3 regions of the Fictibacillus sp. WQ 8-8 genome follow, and region 3 is predicted to be linked to each of the others. Evidence: riboswitches for the same ligand, from Rfam matches in the RefSeq annotation. Region 3 holds a riboswitch; each other region holds the start of a gene.
What was found. A riboswitch is a leader RNA that binds a small molecule or an ion and turns the genes downstream of it on or off. The one in region 3 is predicted to bind S-adenosylmethionine.

Region 1 (3,007 bases), on a different contig from region 3:
TTTCATCACCGTTAAGGTACCACGCGGAAAGCATCCGGTGGTAGGTATGGAATACAGCGTTTCAAGTTTTTCAAAAAGCAGAACACGCCAATTTATTTTTCCTTCTCTTTCACTTACAATAGCAGCATTGCTTATACTTGTTTTATTTTCAGGAGTAAATCCACTGGGCCGCAACGACAATACTGTTGCGGCTTATGTGAGTTTTGACGTAAATCCCAGCCTCGAAGCAGGAGTTAACAAAGACTTGCAAGTCATAAAAGTAAAAGCATATAACGCTGAGGGACGGGAAATTCTCCAATCATTAAAACAAAAGAAAAACATAAGCCTTTCCCACTTTGCTTCAGCTTTGCTGAATGCTTATGACAACAAAGGATATCTGAAGAAAAACCCGGATGTCATGATCGGAACAACCATCGTGAACCAAAATAATGACAAGCTTTTGTCTGCATTGGATGAGACTGTATCTTCAATTAAACGGAATGCATCCATCTATAATTCGAAAGCCGCCATCATGGTAAAGAATATTAATACAAATAAACGGAATGTTGCCCAAAAGAATGGGGTATCATCCGGAAAATATATGATGTACTTGGATGCTAGACGAAAAGATAAAAACATTTCTCTTAATGAAGTGAAGAACATGTCTTATACCGAGCTAAAGAGAAAGATAAAACCTGTACATGAAGAGCCGGAAGAATCCGGCTTTAAAAAAAACCATTCAGAAAAAATTCTTCGCAATCATAGAAATCTTGAACCCATAAAGATTAAGACGAGTTCCCTGCATAGTTCTTCTCTAAAAGAACATGCGAAAAAAGAAGTCAAAGAAGAAAGGATTGAACCCAAGCTAGAACCAAACAATAAACGTGCTGTCCCAAAAACCAAAAGGCACGAAGATCGAAAAAGCCGCAGTAAAGCTGAAGATAAAGAAAAAAATGAATCAAAAAAAGTAAAACCACATTCTTCAAAGCAACATCACGAACAGCCGATGTACAACAAGCAAGCAAAGAAAAATACTAATTTGAATACTGCTCCGAAACAGCATGTTCATGAAAAGAATAAACATGAAAACCATAAATGGGATAAGGGGAAAAGGCTTGAAAAAAGAGAGCAGAAAAATTCTCCCGTTCATCGGCCTGAAAAAAAGTACTGGAAAAAAGAACTGCAGAAAAATCATAAAAAGGCACAAATGAATAAAGAAATACATAAAAAGGCTGGCTAAAAGTCGACACTACGTTTAATAAACTGTCGAAGGAAAAATCAAGGAAGACACCAACCATCTCCCGAACATTAAGATATACATGTTTTTAAAAGGGGGATGTTTATGGATTGGGTTCTTTGGCAGGAACAGGTTCAAAAAACGGCCTTCCTTCAGCCGCTGATAGGCACGGAGACTCCCAGTGTGACGGCTGACGGAGAACGATTATGTTTTTCCTTCGTAAATAAGTATAACGGATCAGAACGGATATCCATGCTTACAGGCAGGATGGATGATTTGCATGAGGTGTTTGAAGGCCAGCAGCGTCTGAGCGATTTAATCAGGATAAAAAGAGTAACTTTTACGGGAACATACAGAGAACAGCTTAAGTTAGAATCTCTTCTGTTTTTATGCAAATTGGAGTCCTAAGCCAAAAGAATCGGGTCCTTCTATCTAAAAAACAGGAGTTATGGATTGACACTCCATAAAGGTGATGTTAAAATTCGAAACGTGTTAAGAAATGCTAACTATATAACGAATAACAAATTCGTTCTTATCGCGAGTGGTGGAGGGACTGGCCCTATGAAACCCGGCAACCGTTAAGCAGCTTCCTGTTTGAAAAGGTGCCAAATCCTGCAAAGCAAACTGCTTTGGGAGATGAGATGACGGTGCATATAAATTTTTATGCCCTTCTGCTCATGACCTGGCAGAAGGGCATTTTTTATTTTTCAGAAAGTGAGGGATCCGGTCTCTTGATAACATTAGACGCAGTAAAAAAGATTTTTCAGACGAAAGACGGAGCTGTAAACGCAGTTGACCATGTCGATCTTTCTATAGATCAAGGAGAAATTTTCGGGATTATTGGATACAGTGGTGCAGGTAAAAGTACACTGATCCGAATGCTGAACATGCTGGAAAGACCGACGAGCGGAGATGTTAACGTTGCGGGAAAAAATCTTTCCAAACTTAGTAACAACGAGCTTCGAAAAGCTCGGCAGGAAATCAGCATGATATTTCAGCATTTCAATCTGCTTTGGTCCAGAACAGTAAGGGAAAACATTGCATTTCCACTTGAGATTGCAGGTGTGCCGAAAACAGAGCGCCTGAAGCGGGTGGATGAACTGATTAAACTTGTTGGACTAGAGGGCCGCGGAGAATCGTATCCTTCCCAATTGAGTGGAGGACAGAAGCAAAGAGTCGGGATCGCACGTGCACTGGCCAATAACCCTAAAGTTCTTCTCTGTGACGAGGCGACTTCAGCCCTTGATCCGAAAACAACAGACAGCATCCTTAATTTATTAGTTGAGATCAATCAAAAGCTCGGCTTGACCATTGTTCTTATCACACATGAGATGCATGTCATCCGTAAGATCTGCCATCGGGTCGCTGTTATGGAAGACGGTAAAATAGTGGAACAAGGGCCGGTTTTGGAAGTATTCAGGCAACCTAAAGAGTCCATTACAAAAGATTTTGTTAAGCAAGTAACAGAGCCAGAAGAAACGACAGACATGATCAAGCAGCTGGCATCTGAAAAACCTCAGAGCCAAATTGTACAGCTTACCTTTGTTGGAGGAAGTGCAGAACAGCCCGTTATTACAGATGTGATCCGTAAATTTGACGTTCAGGTGAATATCCTGCAGGGTAAGGTATCACAAACACAAAACGGGCCATATGGAACGTTGTTCATCCAGCTGGAAGGAACAGATACCGAAATTCAGGAAGCGGTAGCCTATATGAATGGGCAGAAAGTAGAAGTGGAGGTGATCTCATATGAATAGTCTTTTTCCGAATGTGGAATGGAGTGGAATGTGG
Region 2 (3,007 bases), on a different contig from region 3:
AGAACATGATGGACATAGTTCTGGTGATTTGGCCAAAAGTGAAGTTAAGCCATCCGTCAGCTACAAGGATGGTGTCATTTCGATTCAGTTAAAAGATCAAAAAGGCAGGCCTTTCGATGAGCTGGAGGTCAATCATGAAAAGCTGATGCACTTCATTCTGGTCAGCGAAGATTTAAAACAATACAATCACCTTCATCCTCAAAAGACCAGTAAAGGCTCGTTTGAAGTAAAGCACAGACTGCAGCCTGGAACCTACAAAGCATTTGTAGACATCAAGCCCAAAAATAAAGCTTATGCCGTTGCCCCGTTGAAAATTGAAGCGGGAAGCCATGGAAATCATACTCACCAGCCAGAATTGAAGGCAGATACCACCTTTTCAAAAACAATTGATGGACACAAGGTATCATTGACGCCAAAAGAATTTAAAGCTGGCCAGCCTGTTACGCTGCAATTTAGCATGGGTGATGCAAAACCTGAACCTTATCTTGGAGCACGTGGCCATGTTGTGGTCTTAGATCATACAGGAGAAAAATATGTCCACGTTCATCCTTCCACTCCTGAAGATACAAAATTTGAGACGGAATTTGAGGAACCTGGACTTTATAAATTGTGGGCGGAGTTTAAGATCAATGGGAAAGTGATCACCTATCCGTTCATTATTGAAGTGAAGAAATAGAAGAATACAATAAAAGCTGACTCATTTGAGTCAGCTTTTATTGGTATAAATTATTGTTTGTGATGTGTCAGTGGAGATTAGTGCTTTCAGTTTGTGGTCCAGCTGAGAAAGAATGTTTTTTATTTTTTCTAATGCTGAAGAAAATTGCCGCCAGCCAAACGACGACCAGCACGGTATAGACCGATTGCAGTGCTGTACCGGAGATTCCAGCGGACTGCAAAAGCGTCCGGGCGTTCGTTACAATAATCAATCCTCCAACAACCACACCTAAAATATGCGAAGGGATAATGCGGACGAGCCATGCTGCGATCGGTGCTGCGATTAATCCTCCCGCCATGAGGGCGATAACCCACATCCAGTTGACCTGCTCCCATCCGAGAGAGATGAGGAAACCGAGTGTAGCAGAAACGGCAACAGCAAATTCGCTCGTATCCACGGAACCGATGACCTTTCTTGTTGTTGTGCCGTTTTTGGCTAACAGGACAGGTGTGGCTACCGGTCCCCAGCCTCCTCCTCCGGTGGCATCCAAGAAGCCAGCAACAAGTCCGAGCGGGATGAGCTGCTTGCGGCTGAACGCTTTTTCATGATCAGCAGGCTTGGTGTTCTTTTTAAATAAAAATCGGTACAGAATAAAGAAACCAAGGAACAGCAGGAAAAAGGAAATATACGGTTTTACTGCGTCGCCAGGAAGATTGGATAAAAAGCAGGCACCGGTAAATGCCCCAATGGATCCCGGAATAATGAGACGAAAGATAATTTTACGGTCAACATTACCGAACCTGATGTGTGATGCACCTGAGGCGGCTGTCGTAACAACCTCTGCAAAGTGAACCGAAGCCGAAGCAACCGCCGGAGCGATTCCAAAGGCCAGCAGCAGGGAAGTCGAAGTCAGTCCGTAAGCCATTCCGAGTGACCCGTCAATCAGTTGTGCAACGAGTCCAATCAGGGCCAGGATGATCAGTTTTTTCATTTTACTCCTCCTAACAAATAAAAGGCCCTTAACAGTAAAGTTAAGAGCCTTCGGTTTTTCCGATCAGCAGTGTATCTCTTTTCGAATTTAGTATCTACTATATTCAATGGAATGAAAGTCTGTCAATAAAATTTTCGGATATTTCAATAAATATTTTTTAATCCGATAAGAATAATAGGGTTTGCGAAAGCATAAATGTGTGTTATTATTTAAAAAAATAAAAAAACTTATCCAGAGCGGTGAAGGGAACTGGCCCGATGAAACCCGGCAACCTGCATTTTTTTGCAAGGTGCTAACTCCAGCAGAATGTTTATTACATTTTGGAAGATAAGGTAATATGTTTACCTCGTCAGTCTTTCCGAAATGGAAAGGTTTTTTTATTGCCATTTTAATTCCTAAAAAAACCTAACAAAACATATTAAACGAGGAGGTTCTGATGTGGTAAACGGTAAAAGCCAGGATGAAATTTTTGAACAGTTAAAAGAAATGCTGAACAGTATCAAGTATGGGTCCATCACGTTAATTGTTCAGGATGGAAAGCTGATTCAGCTGGAAAAAAACGAAAAGGTACGTTTTAAATAAATATTCGCTGACTAGAAAACTAGAGGCGGTTTTAACATAGCAGGATGGCTGCTTATGGTTAAAGCTGCCTTTTTCATTGGAGGGGTGGTTAACATGCTCAAGTTTGACACATGGAAAGAACAGGAGTTTACGTTTCCGGAAGACAGTGAAACGAAGGGGGCACTCGAAGTACTGAAATGGGCGTATGAGCAATATGGAGATGCACTCGTTTATGCGTGCAGCTTCGGAATAGAAGGCAGTGTCCTGGTGGATCTTGTATCCAAGGTCAAACCAGATGCAAGAGTCGTTTTCCTGGATACAGGCCTTCACTTCAAGGAAACGTACGAGGTGATCGAAAAGGCGAAAAAAAGATATCCGGAAATGAAGATTGAGATGAAGAAGCCTTCGCTGTCCTTGTTGGAACAGGCGGAAAAGCATGGCAGCGAGTTATGGAAAAGAGAACCGAACCTCTGCTGTTATATACGAAAGGTAGTCCCTCTTGAGGAAACACTGAACGGAGCACCGGCATGGCTGTCGGGTCTCCGGAGGGAGCAGTCGGCAGGGAGGAGCAATGTTCAGTACATCAATAAGGATGAACGTTTTAAATCCGTGAAAATCTGTCCGCTGATCCATTGGACGTGGAAGGAAATTTGGAGATACGCCTACAAGCAGAATCTGCCCTACAATCCGCTTCACGATCAGGGGTATCCGAGCATCGGCTGCGAGCCGTGCACGCTTCCGGCTGACGGGTCGGGTGATTCCCGCTCAGGACGCTGGTCAGGGCAAGGGAAAACAGAGTG
Region 3 (3,007 bases):
CAGAAGTAATCGAAGCAAGCTACACCGAGCTTGGCGGCTACAAAGAGATCATCTTCTTGATCAACGGCAACGGGGCATACTCCAAGCTGAAGTATGAAAACGGAGCACACCGCGTACAGCGTGTTCCTGCTACAGAGTCCGGCGGCCGTATCCATACGTCTACAGCGACAGTAGCGATCCTTCCTGAAGCAGAAGAAGTGGAAGTTGAAATTCATGATAAGGACGTCCGTGTAGACACGTTTACGTCAAGCGGACCGGGCGGACAATCGGTTAACACGACTCAATCCGCTGTTCGTCTGACGCATATTCCAACTGGAACCGTTGTTTCCTGTCAGGATGAAAAATCACAGATCAAAAACAAGGAAAAAGCGATGAAGGTTCTTCGCGCGCGTGTTTATGATAAAATTCAGCAGGAAAAACAAAAAGAATACGATGAAAACCGTAAATCTGCAGTGGGTACCGGCGACCGTTCAGAACGGATCCGTACGTACAACTTCCCGCAAAACCGTGTAACGGACCATCGCATCGGCCTGACTCTTCAAAAACTGGATCAAATTTTGCTCGGCAAGCTGGACGAATTCATTGAAGCATTAATTACAGAAGACCAGACAAGCAAAATGAAGGCCCAGACGGAAGCATAAGATGAAAGCGATGAAACGGCATGAAGCCCTGAACTGGGCTTCATCTTTTTTAACGAAAAAGGGACGGGAACCTCAAACCGGGGAGCTTCTGCTTCGTCATGTACTTGGCAATCTGAGCCGGACGGAGCTGCTTCTTGGTTTGGATGAAGAGCTTCTTCCAAAGCAGCAAGAAGCATTTGAAGCAGCTGTACAAAAGCATGGCGATGGAGTGCCTGTCCAATACATTATTGGTTTTGAAGAGTTTTACGGAAGACGCTTTTCGGTGAATAAAGAGGTGCTCATTCCTCGGCCGGAAACAGAAGAGCTCGTATATGAAGTGCTTCAGCGCTCCATGATGAGGTTCCCTGGCATAGAAAAGATCCAGACAGTCGATGTCGGGACGGGGAGCGGTGCCATTGCCATTACGCTGGCACTGGAAAATTCTCGTTTTTCGGTAACCACGATCGATATTGCTGAGGAATCCCTGGAAGTCGCAAAGAAAAATGCTGAAGAACTTGAGGCATCTGTTCGTTTTATTCATGGAGACCTCCTTCAGCCTCTGATCGAGGGCGGAGAAAAAGCAGATATCGTTGTGTCGAATCCTCCTTACATTCCTGACCGTGAAATAATGGAGCTTGAGACGATCGTTAAGGATCAAGAGCCTTTCCGTGCACTTAGCGGCGGTGAGGACGGCTACGTATTTTACAGAAGGTTTATGGAAGAGCTGCCCCTCGTTCTGAACGCACAAAGCATTGTTGCCTTTGAAGTCGGCCATGATCAGGGCCAGACGGTGGCTGAAATGCTCAGGGTCACGTTCCCTGGGTCGGTTGTTTCGGTAGTAAAGGATATCAGCCAAAAAGAACGGATGGTTATCGCGGAGATTGGCTTTTAAGAAGAGTGGAAGGGGCTCTCAGCTGTGCTGGGGGCTTCTTTTTTGTGGCCGGAATGGCACTGAATTGAGCCGAACGGAGAATAATTGAGCGAAACAAGCAATAACTGGTCCGAACTGAATTTTCAGACTTATTCGCCAGTCAAACGCAACTCAATATCATCTATTCTCACATCCTAAAAATTGACGAAATACCTACTTCTATTGTAGGATTACTATTAATTAAATAAATCTTATCCAGAGCGGTGGAGGGACTGGCCCTATGAAACCCGGCAACCTATTTTTAGAAGGTGCTAAATCCAGCAGGAGTAGATCCTGGAAGATAAGATGGAGCGGTCAAAAACTTCCCCTTATCTAAAGGGGAAGTTTTTTTAGATAGTCGGAGGGTCAGGCCGTTGTCCTGACCACTCCTCCGCACTGAAGGGATGGACTTTCAGGGTCTCTTTTAGTGGCAGAATGTTTTTAAAAGGCAGAGGGGAGAAAAAGGTAGATGAGATTTGGATTTTGGTTGCCGATCTTTGGCGGATGGCTGAGAAATGTGGAAGATGAGAACATGCCGCCGACGTTTGATTATGCGAAGAAGGTTATTCAGTCCGCGGAAAAATGGGGGTTTGACACGACGCTGATCGCGGAACTGTATTTGAATGATATAAAAGGGCCGGAGCAGGACTCTCTTGAGGCTTGGACAACGGCAGCGGGTCTCGCGGCCGTAACGGAGAAAATAGAAATTATGACAGCGGTAAGGCCGGGATTCCATAATCCTGCTGTAACGGCGAAAATGACGGCAAACATCGACCAAATGAGCGGCGGGAGGTTTACACTTAATGTCGTCTCTGCCTGGTGGGAAGAGGAAGCGAAGCAGTATGGCGGCATTTTTACTGCCCACGACGAAAGATATGAGCGTACGCAAGAGTTTCTTGATGTTCTAAAGGGGCTGTGGACAGAAGAAACCTTCAATTATTCCGGCAAGTTTTATCAGTTTAGCGATACGAAACTTTTCCCTAAACCTGTTCAGCGGCCAAATCCCATTTTGTATGCTGGCGGAGAAAGTGAAAGGGGTAAACAGGTTATCTCTTCCTCCTGTGACGCTTACGTCATGCATGGCGGCACTGTCGAAGAGATCGCCGTTAAGATCAATGACATGAAGAACCGCCGCGGGCAAACAGGGAAAGAACCTTTATCTTCGTTCGGCATGGCGGCCTATGTGATCTGCCGGGATACTGAAGAAGAAGCCCAAGCGGAACTGCAGAGGATTACAGATGTAAAAGAGTCCAGCGCATATGCTGGGTTTAAAGATTTTACGAGCAAGTCGCAGCTTGAACAGCAGATTCAGCTGTACGACTACTCTGTTTCCAACCGGGGGCTGAGGCCGAATCTGATCGGCACACCTGAACAGATTGCGGAGCGGATTGCAGCATATGAAGAAGCCGGCCTCGGACTCCTTTTACTGCAATTCTCCCCTCAGTTAGAAGAGATGGAACGTTTCTCAAAACAGGTG

Region 1: linked by a shared signal. The riboswitch ahead of M1K46_RS00225 (methionine ABC transporter ATP-binding protein) and the one ahead of M1K46_RS04460 (LLM class flavin-dependent oxidoreductase) in region 3 are both predicted to bind S-adenosylmethionine.
Region 2: linked by a shared signal. The riboswitch ahead of M1K46_RS00615 (YezD family protein) and the one ahead of M1K46_RS04460 (LLM class flavin-dependent oxidoreductase) in region 3 are both predicted to bind S-adenosylmethionine.

Annotation. Positions count from the first base shown of each region.
Region 1 covers NZ_JAMXKG010000001.1:44,109-47,115, reverse strand. The annotation lists gene M1K46_RS00235 (anti-sigma factor domain-containing protein) at 1-1,219, shown strand, start outside; gene M1K46_RS00230 (hypothetical protein) at 1,322-1,624, shown strand; SAM riboswitch class I at 1,746-1,859, shown strand; gene M1K46_RS00225 (methionine ABC transporter ATP-binding protein) at 1,948-2,973, shown strand; gene M1K46_RS00220 (methionine ABC transporter permease) at 2,966-3,007, shown strand, end outside.
Region 2 covers NZ_JAMXKG010000001.1:123,219-126,225, reverse strand. The annotation lists gene M1K46_RS00625 (hypothetical protein) at 1-676, shown strand, start outside; gene M1K46_RS00620 (sulfite exporter TauE/SafE family protein) at 744-1,646, opposite strand; SAM riboswitch class I at 1,871-1,980, shown strand; gene M1K46_RS00615 (YezD family protein) at 2,112-2,228, shown strand; gene M1K46_RS00610 (phosphoadenylyl-sulfate reductase) at 2,322-3,007, shown strand, end outside.
Region 3 covers NZ_JAMXKG010000002.1:142,102-145,108, reverse strand. The annotation lists gene prfA (peptide chain release factor 1) at 1-641, shown strand, start outside; gene prmC (peptide chain release factor N(5)-glutamine methyltransferase) at 652-1,512, shown strand; SAM riboswitch class I at 1,740-1,838, shown strand; gene M1K46_RS04460 (LLM class flavin-dependent oxidoreductase) at 2,000-3,007, shown strand, end outside.